4 regions of the Clostridium sp. 'deep sea' genome follow, and region 3 is predicted to be linked to each of the others. Evidence: riboswitches for the same ligand, from Rfam matches in the RefSeq annotation. Region 3 holds a riboswitch; each other region holds the start of a gene.
The links. A riboswitch is a leader RNA that binds a small molecule or an ion and turns the genes downstream of it on or off. The one in region 3 is predicted to bind cobalamin.
Positions count from the first base shown of each region.

Region 1: linked by a shared signal. The riboswitch ahead of IMX26_RS14865 (ECF transporter S component) and the one ahead of IMX26_RS08000 (cobyrinate a,c-diamide synthase) in region 3 are both predicted to bind cobalamin.
Region 2: linked by a shared signal. The riboswitch ahead of IMX26_RS12035 (YidE/YbjL duplication) and the one ahead of IMX26_RS08000 (cobyrinate a,c-diamide synthase) in region 3 are both predicted to bind cobalamin.
Region 4: linked by a shared signal. The riboswitch ahead of IMX26_RS06410 (ABC transporter substrate-binding protein) and the one ahead of IMX26_RS08000 (cobyrinate a,c-diamide synthase) in region 3 are both predicted to bind cobalamin.

Region 1 covers NZ_CP063353.1:3,189,847-3,192,055, reverse strand. The annotation lists gene IMX26_RS14870 (AIR synthase related protein) at 1-424, opposite strand, end outside; gene IMX26_RS14865 (ECF transporter S component) at 427-906, opposite strand; cobalamin riboswitch at 1,008-1,140, opposite strand; gene IMX26_RS14860 (methyltransferase domain-containing protein) at 1,185-1,796, opposite strand; gene IMX26_RS14855 (sugar phosphate isomerase/epimerase) at 2,044-2,209, opposite strand, start outside.
Region 2 covers NZ_CP063353.1:2,580,232-2,582,440, reverse strand. The annotation lists gene pruA (L-glutamate gamma-semialdehyde dehydrogenase) at 1-485, shown strand, start outside; cobalamin riboswitch at 668-855, shown strand; gene IMX26_RS12035 (YidE/YbjL duplication) at 1,025-2,191, shown strand; gene sucC (ADP-forming succinate--CoA ligase subunit beta) at 2,209-2,209, shown strand, end outside.
Region 3 covers NZ_CP063353.1:1,702,166-1,704,374, forward strand. The annotation lists gene IMX26_RS08000 (cobyrinate a,c-diamide synthase) at 1-1,255, opposite strand, end outside; cobalamin riboswitch at 1,386-1,577, opposite strand; gene IMX26_RS08005 (sirohydrochlorin cobaltochelatase) at 1,788-2,209, opposite strand, start outside.
Region 4 covers NZ_CP063353.1:1,367,259-1,369,467, reverse strand. The annotation lists gene IMX26_RS06415 (hypothetical protein) at 1-589, shown strand, start outside; cobalamin riboswitch at 755-933, shown strand; gene IMX26_RS06410 (ABC transporter substrate-binding protein) at 1,047-2,138, shown strand.

The sequences.
Region 1 (2,209 bases), 1.5 Mb from region 3:
AGGGTTTTCCTATTACAAAAATCTTGTCATTTAACTTTGTTTTATTTATTAAGGGTTCATTTAACAGCTCGCTAATTACAGTGATACCAATTGCTGTTACAGTTGCAGGAAAATTGCTTTCACAGCTTCCTGTAAGCTGTTGTTCTGTTAAGCTATAGTTTAACATTTCGCTCTTAATACCAGTCATTATATTTTGCGCATCTGCACTATCAAAAGGAAAAGATAAAGTACAGGATACAGCTATTGGCTGAGCATTTAAACATACCGCCTCTAGTAAAGCAACTCTAGCTGTTAAGGCACCCACTAATTTGGGGTCAACTTTAATATAGTCATGTTCTTTGTTACCAATAGATACACTATTATCGGCAGTTATTATTAAAGTTTTACTACTTGATTCTGTAACTAATGCGTCTCGATACTTCACAGTTATATCTTCTTTATTTTTTTAGGCATTGCTAGGGTTAAACCAGCTGCAGCCACTATATTTGCCACTGATGCAAATACTAATACAGGAACCATAGCCCACAATACTTTAAGGCTTAAATGGGGAAAAACTACCAAGCTTAAAGGCGAGGCTACGCCATTTAGTAAAGAAGCAAGAATAATAGCTGCAATTTTAGATTTTCTCCAAATAAACCCAAACACATAACATATTAAACCCATTTCAACAGCTAACACTAAGTGAACTGGTATAGTTAAATAAAAGCCTTGTAACATTGCCGTAAATAGATGTCCTATTGCACCCACAATACAGCCATCAAGGGGTGAAATCCAGGCAGCAGCAAAAAATCCAGGCATTGAGTCAAAAGCTGCAGTAGCAACTAGTCCAGAAAAGGGTTTGATATACGCCCCGATATAAGACATAGCAATTAACAGTGCCATTCTTACTAATCTCTTTGTTTTCATTTCTTTATCTCCTCTCCTAATTCAAACACAAAAAAACCCCTGAATTATCAGAGGAAATAAAATACATACTTTATCAATGCATCACCTCATTCCCCGAAGGTAACTAGCAACTATGGATAGGCAGGTCTCCTGACTTACAGCTTATGCTGCTTACAGTGGCGGGTCCGCTCAGGTTTTGCACCTGATTCCCTATTCTCCTTAAAATACTAAGGCACCTAAACATGCTAATATTCAATTTTCACCACTAATTATAGCTTAGTTTATAAAAAATTCAAGGCTTATTTTTTTATAGATAACCATAACCCATCATTCATAGGCAATAAGGCTGAGCTTAAGTTTTGTTGTTTAGTTAATAAGGTATTAAACTCACTCATATCATTAGCTAATTGTGGTGGAGCATTTAGTATTTCTACTAAAGCATCATGGGTTATTAAGGCTTTGCCTTTGTTTAAAATATTAATACAGTTACTAAGCATCTTGCTATACAGCTGTGGATAGGTATCTTGAAGTATTAAATCGAATTTTAGTTCACACGTTTGCACATATTGCTCTGCATTAGCTAAACATAAAGTAACGTTATCTTCACATTTTGCTTTACTAACATTTTTTTTAGCAACAGCCAGTACGTTTGAATTATTTTCAATAGAGATTATTTTACCACCATATGTTTTAGCTGCTAAGGCCATATAGATTGTGGCATAACCACAGCCTGTACCTAACTCTAAAATTTGTTTTGGTTTATGGGCTAAGATATAGCAGTATAAAAATCTACCTGCTTCTGCTCCTAAAGTTGGGTAAATTATCTTGCCTGTTACATTATTTTGCTCTATCTCAGCTAAAACACTGGGGCTTTTTCCATGCAAGCTATTAATATATTGGTTTATGTTCATGTTATTACCTCTCGCTAAATTATTAATAATAATTCGCTACGCTGGTTTTATTTAATAGAAGGTTTAAAAATCCTACATTACATTTAACCACTCTTTTATTATACAAGAACACAAAGGAAAATGAAGATGTTATTGCTTAATAAAAGTTCTTACGCCTCAGCACTATAATCTGGAGTCATTCCATGTTGTATTAATGATAATTTATTTTATAATGATAAGTAATTTAATTGTATTAGTAACACATGTTCTAGCTTAAAATACCCTCTATCCAGTCGTAACATTCTTGTAGTTGTTTGGCATTAACTGCATTTGACCAGTGCTCGTATAAAAGCTTAAAGCTATTATTGTGTTCTTTTATTTTATTTAAATAGGTCTCAACATCCGCCCAACCCTCTTTTGGGCTTAGGCTAGGT
Region 2 (2,209 bases), 880 kb from region 3:
TTGATTACGCTAAAAACTCAAATGAAGCTGAAATTATTACTGGGGGAACCTACGATGACTCTGTAGGCTATTTTATTGACCCTACTATTATAGTAACTAGCAACCCTAAGTTTAAGACAATGCAAGAAGAAATTTTTGGACCTGTACTTACTATTTATGTATATAATGACGAAGAATTTGAAGATACATTACAGCTATGTGATGAAACATCACCTTATGCTTTAACAGGGGCAATTTTTGCTCAGGATAGATATGTAATAGAACATATGGAAGAAGTACTAAGCCACAGTGCTGGTAACTTTTACATTAATGACAAACCAACAGGTGCCGTAGTTGGTCAACAGCCTTTTGGTGGTTCACGTAAGTCAGGAACAAATGACAAGGCAGGAAGTAAATTAAACCTACAGAGATGGGTAACTTTAAGAAATATTAAAGAAAACTTTAATCCGCCTCATTCATATAAGTATAAATTTATGCAAGATTAATTACTACTATAAGTTTTAGTAGATAACTTAATAAACACACAGAAAAAGACCCATATAGGGTCTTTTTCATTTAAAAACCTATAATTTAATGTTTGTAGCCTAGTACCTTAAACACAAAAAAGACCTTAAAGTTTAAAAAACAACATTGACAGTTTTATAAATGCATTGTATAGTGAAGCGGAATTGAATATTCGGCTATTGGTGAAATTGTTAATACGCAATTTCTTAAAAGGGAAGTTTGGTTAAAAGCCAACACGGTCCCGCCACTGTAAAGGTTAGAAATTTATTATTACCACTGTACTTATGTATGGGAAGGAATAAATTTTGTTATGCCTAAGTCAGGAGACCTGCCAGTAGTAACAATGCTGTAATTTACTCACGAGGATGAGGAGGTGTTATTAAACTATGGTAGGATTATGTATTCTACTGTTTTTGATGTTTGCTTTTCGTAAAGGAAAGGTAAAAGCCAACGAGCACCAGCATTTTTTGAATGCTGGTTTTTTTATTTTTTAAGGTGATAATTTGAGGAGGAGAATCATTTGGATATAAAAAGTATTATCACAAACCCTTTTGTTCTTTTGTTTTTAAGTATAGTTTTAGGGCAGTATCTTGGTAAACTTGAGTATAAAAACTTTAAACTAGGTAGCTCTGGGGGGCTATTTGTTGGCATTTTTTTAAGCTACACGGTAACTAAATGGGTAGCTATTAATGGCAATGTTAGTTTTGGAGCCCCTTTTGTTACCAAAGATTTGTTTAGCTTAAGTTTAATTGGCTTTATTGCCTCAGTGGGTCTTATTGCTTCTAAAAACATTAAACAAACTATTAAAAAAAATGGCTTAAAATTTGTATTTTTGGCTTTTGTTATTACATTTACAGGGGCATGTTTAACCCTAATATTTGCTAAATCCTTTACTCACTTTAGTAACGCAAGCATTATTGGTACTTATGTTGGTTCTTTAACAAGCTCGCCAGGATTAGCTACCGCTTTAGAAATGGCTAAAAATTCAGTAGCTAATAGTGAAGCTTTAGTAGGCTTAGGCTATTCAATATCTTATGTACCTGGAGTAGCAATAGTTATTATTTTTGCTCAGTTTATGGGTAAAAAATATACTAAACAAGGTAAAAATGATAACACTAACGACAATATAACAGAATCAAAAAATACTAGTTTTGATATTATAGCTTTTAGCTTTGTATGTTTAACAGGGGTATTACTTGGCAAAGTAAAGATTTATTTGGGTTCTTTTATTGGTAATTTTGCTTTAGGATCAACCGGTGGAGTACTAATTATGTCTTTAATATTAGGTGAGGTAAAAAAAATTGGCTCTATGAACTTTAGTATGAGTAAAAAATCATTATCAGTAGTTAGAGATATTTCTCTTAATATGTTTTTAGCTATTGTTGGATTAAACTATGGCTATAATGCGGTGTCTCTCATACAGAGCTCTGGCTTGCAATTACTATTATTTGGACTTACTACAGGTAGTCTCAGTGTTTTTATGGGCTATGTGGTAGGCAAATTTGTGCTAAAGCTTAATGTAATACACTTAATAGGTGGTATTTGTGGTGGTATGACAAGTACACCAGGTTTAGCGGCCTCTATTGAGGCGGTTAATAGTGAAGAGGTTACGGTAGGATATGGTGCTACTTATCCATTTGCTCTCTTTTTTATGATTTTATTCACTAATATCTTATTTAAAATATAATATTAGGAGTTTAATTTA
Region 3 (2,209 bases):
ATGTCCATTCTTTTATAACCTGTTGTTTACGTATTTTTTGTAAACTAAAAACTTTGGTTTCAGTGTTTGGCAATAGCTTAGAGCGATGAAACTCGTGAACTTTCGTTGTGTGATTTTCATCTCCATAAATGTTACTGCTTAAATTTGTTAGGGTAGCATAACCAAAACGCTGTAATCTTTTTGTCATTACAGCATCACTATTAAACCAAGCTACCATACTATGCTTTTTGTCTTGTAGGGTAGTTATTGAATTACATAAATACATCAACCCACCACACTCTGCTACATAAGGTAGTCCTAAAGAAAGCTTATTTTTTATATCTGTTAACATTGCTTTATTGCTCTCTAATTCAGCAGCAAAGACCTCTGGAAAACCCCCACCGAACATAACCATGTTCGCTTCAATAGGTAGACATTTATCTGTTAAGGGGCTGAATTTTATAATATTTACACCTAGTTCTTGTAACAAATCTAAATTATCTTGGTAATAAAAATTAAAGGCTTTATCATAAGCAAGTGCTAGATTTAAGTCTGTTATTTTTTCTATGTTTATAAACTCAGCTTTTATAGGCTTAGCCTTTTTAGCTAAAGCCTTTATACCATTAAGGTCTATTGTTTGCTCTGCTAAGTAAGCTAATTTATTTATAATATTGTTTAGTTGACCTTGCTCAATTGCTGGAACCAAACCCAAATGCCTCTCGGGTAACATAACCTCTTGTGATTTTGTTAAATAACCGAGGGCTTTAACATTGCTGTATTTTTCAACAGCCTCTTTAAGAAGTTGATAGTGTTTTTCACCGCTTACATTATTAAATATAACAGCCTTAAGGTTTAAATCTTTATCAAAATCAGCATAACCTTTAACTATAGCGGCAACTGATTGGGAGATTCCTTGCGCATTAACTACTAAAATTACTGGCAAGCTAAGTATTTTTGCAATTTTAGCAGTACTGCCAATATCACTGCCAATTTCAGCACCATCAAATAACCCCATAACTCCCTCTATGATGCTAATATCTGCATCGTTGTTATTCTTTAAATAAAGGTATTTTAAGTATTTTTCCTGAACCATCCAGGAGTCTAGATTGCGACAACTACGTTTTGTAATATAGCTATGAAAAGCAGGATCAATATAATCTGGACCTACTTTAAAAGGCTGTACTTTATGGTGTTTTGCCAAAGCAGCCATTATAGCCATAGATACTGTTGTTTTTCCAGCGCCACTGTTGGTACCTGCGATAACTACTGCTGACATTTAACTTACCTCATTCTAAAATTTTAATAAGACAACTATTTTTAAAGCAAAAAACACACCTAGGAATAGGTGTGCATAAATAATAAAAGTATTATTAATTACTACTGCCACCTACCTCCCACCGAAGTAGTTGATTAACTTGATATAAGGCAGGTCTCCTGGCTCACAATCACTCTACTCTCTTGCCTTCCCATTTAGTTAAAATAGTGGCTTAATTAAGATTTCGTCATGTTTACAGTAACGGGGGCTGCAACGGTTTTTCACCGTTTTCCCTCTTAGCCTTTGTTTTACCAACAAAGGAACCTTAAATCGCTATTCAATTTTTAATTATAAAATTAATTAATAATTTATTACATCATATTCATTAAAATTATGTTATTAAACAAATAAAATTAATCTTTTTTTATATAATTCTGAATTCATTCTATAGACTTTCTTATTATTAGTCAAGAAGAGCTTGTAAAATGTTATTTTCTACGAATAGTTAGTATATTTTCAATGAACAAAGGCATTAACTAAGTTATTTCCTTTTTTATTGTCCCTGTTTTAAATGTTTCACAAATATGTCTCTAATCTCTGGTATCTCTCCAAGTCCAGTTAAATTTACTTCAACTAAGTAACCTTGACTCTCTAATAATGATTTCCATGAATCTGGCTCTTCACTTGCCATATCATTTTGGGCATGATCACCAGCTACAATCATAAAAGGCATTAGATGTATTTTAGAGATATCTTTACATTTAATAGTAAGCATTAAATCCTCTATTTCAGGGTGCCCTTCTACTGTTCCAACATAAATATTTTCTTGAGCCAACTCTCTAAAGGCATCTTCTAAATTTAAATAGGATTCGTTTGCAGCATGCTCTGTACCATGTCCCATTAAAAATAAAGCCTCATTATCCTTAAGTTGAGGTATGTATTTTAAAACTGCTTTTGCGGAAGATATATAATCTT
Region 4 (2,209 bases), 330 kb from region 3:
TGAGTTAGAGATAACTAAAGAGTATGTAAACACTTACGAAAAAATCTTTAAAAACATTGAAAAGCCCATAGTATCATCTTCAAGTGGTAAGTTATATTTACAAGAAGAGGATGATGTTATTTTTGATAAAAATCTTTCACAAGATGAACAAAAAGAACTTATTGGAATGAATTATTTCTGTAGGGATGCAGGTAGAAAATTGATAGCAACAATGGAGGAATCTGCGTTGGTTGTGTCAGCGATGGTTCCTCAAAAAAAATATCCAGGCAGCTATAGTGCTTTACCCTTGTTATATATTATGACATATGATAAAGAAGATATTTCTTCTAATGATGACTATGTATTTATCTATGGAAATCTATATACATTTAATGAACTTGAAGATTTAAAAGTATATGAAGACAAATTATCCATCTGTTATGACATAAGTTCGTTAATTTACACTGACTTAGATGAGTATATTGAGTCATATGTGCAAGCAACACCTACAGCTAGTTATAACGACGAGATTGATGAAACAGTAAAAAATATTTATAATTATTTTAAAGATAACATGAGTAATTTATTTAAATACCATGAGAGTAATTAGTTAATTAAAATTAGTGTGGCTTATGCTGCACTATTTTTTTATTTACGTATAGGGTAAAAAGTAATAATACTATTATCGAATATGTTAAATTATTATGATTTGTAGTTAAAAATTACCAAAAAAGTACATGATAGTACTTGAATATTGAGAGTAATTGCCATATACTAACTTTGGCATAGAAAAGGTGCTCGTAATTGAGGTAATAGGGAAAATAGTGTAAATCTATTGCAGCCCCCGCTACTGTAAGCAGCAATGAAATCTTGTAACCACTGGAGTAATCTGGGAAGGAAAGAGAGTAAATTAAGCTGTAAGTCAGGAAACCTGCCTTTTCTTATTTCAATAAAAACTTCGGTGGGAGGTTCATTTATTAACGGTGTTATTAAATGTACACGTTTTTACTCTTGCCTCTTGGGCAGGAGTTTTTTTATTTCCTCAAAACAAATTTAAGGAGAGAAAAATGAAAAGAAAACTCTTAATAGTAATGATTATTGCTCTTATTTCTTGTATGGCATTGGCGGGTTGTAATAAAGTAGCCCATGAAAAAGGAGCTAGTGTACCAGAGCACAACAATACTAGAACAATCACTGATTTATCAGGGCAAGAAGTAGTATTGCCTGCTGCCAGTGAACTTAATAAAGTTATTATAATAGCTCCACCATTGTTAGCAACGTATGCAAATGTTGTTAAAGATACCGAAAAACTCGTTGGTGTACATCCCCGCTGTATAAGCGATGCAAATCAAGAACTGCTAAAACTTGTTGTTCCTAATTATAAATCAATAAATACAAGTTTTTTAAAGGGCTTTACTTCAAATGCAGAAGAGATATTAAAAATGGCTCCAGATGTAATACTTGTTTATGGGGATTTTCAGAAAAAAGGCTTAGAAAATATTGATATTCCGATAGTAGACTTTTTTATAAAAAATCCCAAAAATGAGGATTGGTCAGTTCAAATAGATAGCCTAATGAGAGAAGTTTTTGAAATTACAGAGCAAAATACATTACAAAAAGAATGGGATAAGGCAAATGAAATAGTTAATGAGGCCTTAAAAAATATCAAAGATGAAGATAAAAAATTAGCAATAATGGTACGAAGCAATAGTGAAGAAATGTTTACTGTAAGAGGTGGAAACTATTATGGTGACGATTGGCTAGTAAAAACAGGTCTTATAAACGCTGCCAAAGATTTAAAAGAAGATGGTGCTCAAATTTCTATGGAGCAATTATATGAATGGAATCCAGAGGTAGTTTATGATTTTCTTGGTGCTGATGCAGATAAGTATTTAGCAAACGAAATCAAAGGACAAGATTGGGATAGTGTAAAAGCATATGAAAATAAGCAAATATACCATATGCCAGAAGGAATGTTTAATTGGGGATCTCCTAATGTTGATTCACCACTCACTTTAATATGGATGACTATGAAGAACTATCCTGATTTGATTGAAGAAGAGTTTTTTAATAATTATATGAAACAGTATTATAAAAGGCAGTACAATATTGATTTAACAGATGAGTTGATGAAGTCAATACTTAATCCTCAAAAATAGCAATAAATACTAAAAGTATATCTATAGTAAGATGTAAAAACCTATATAAACAGGCAGGTAAATGTATTGCT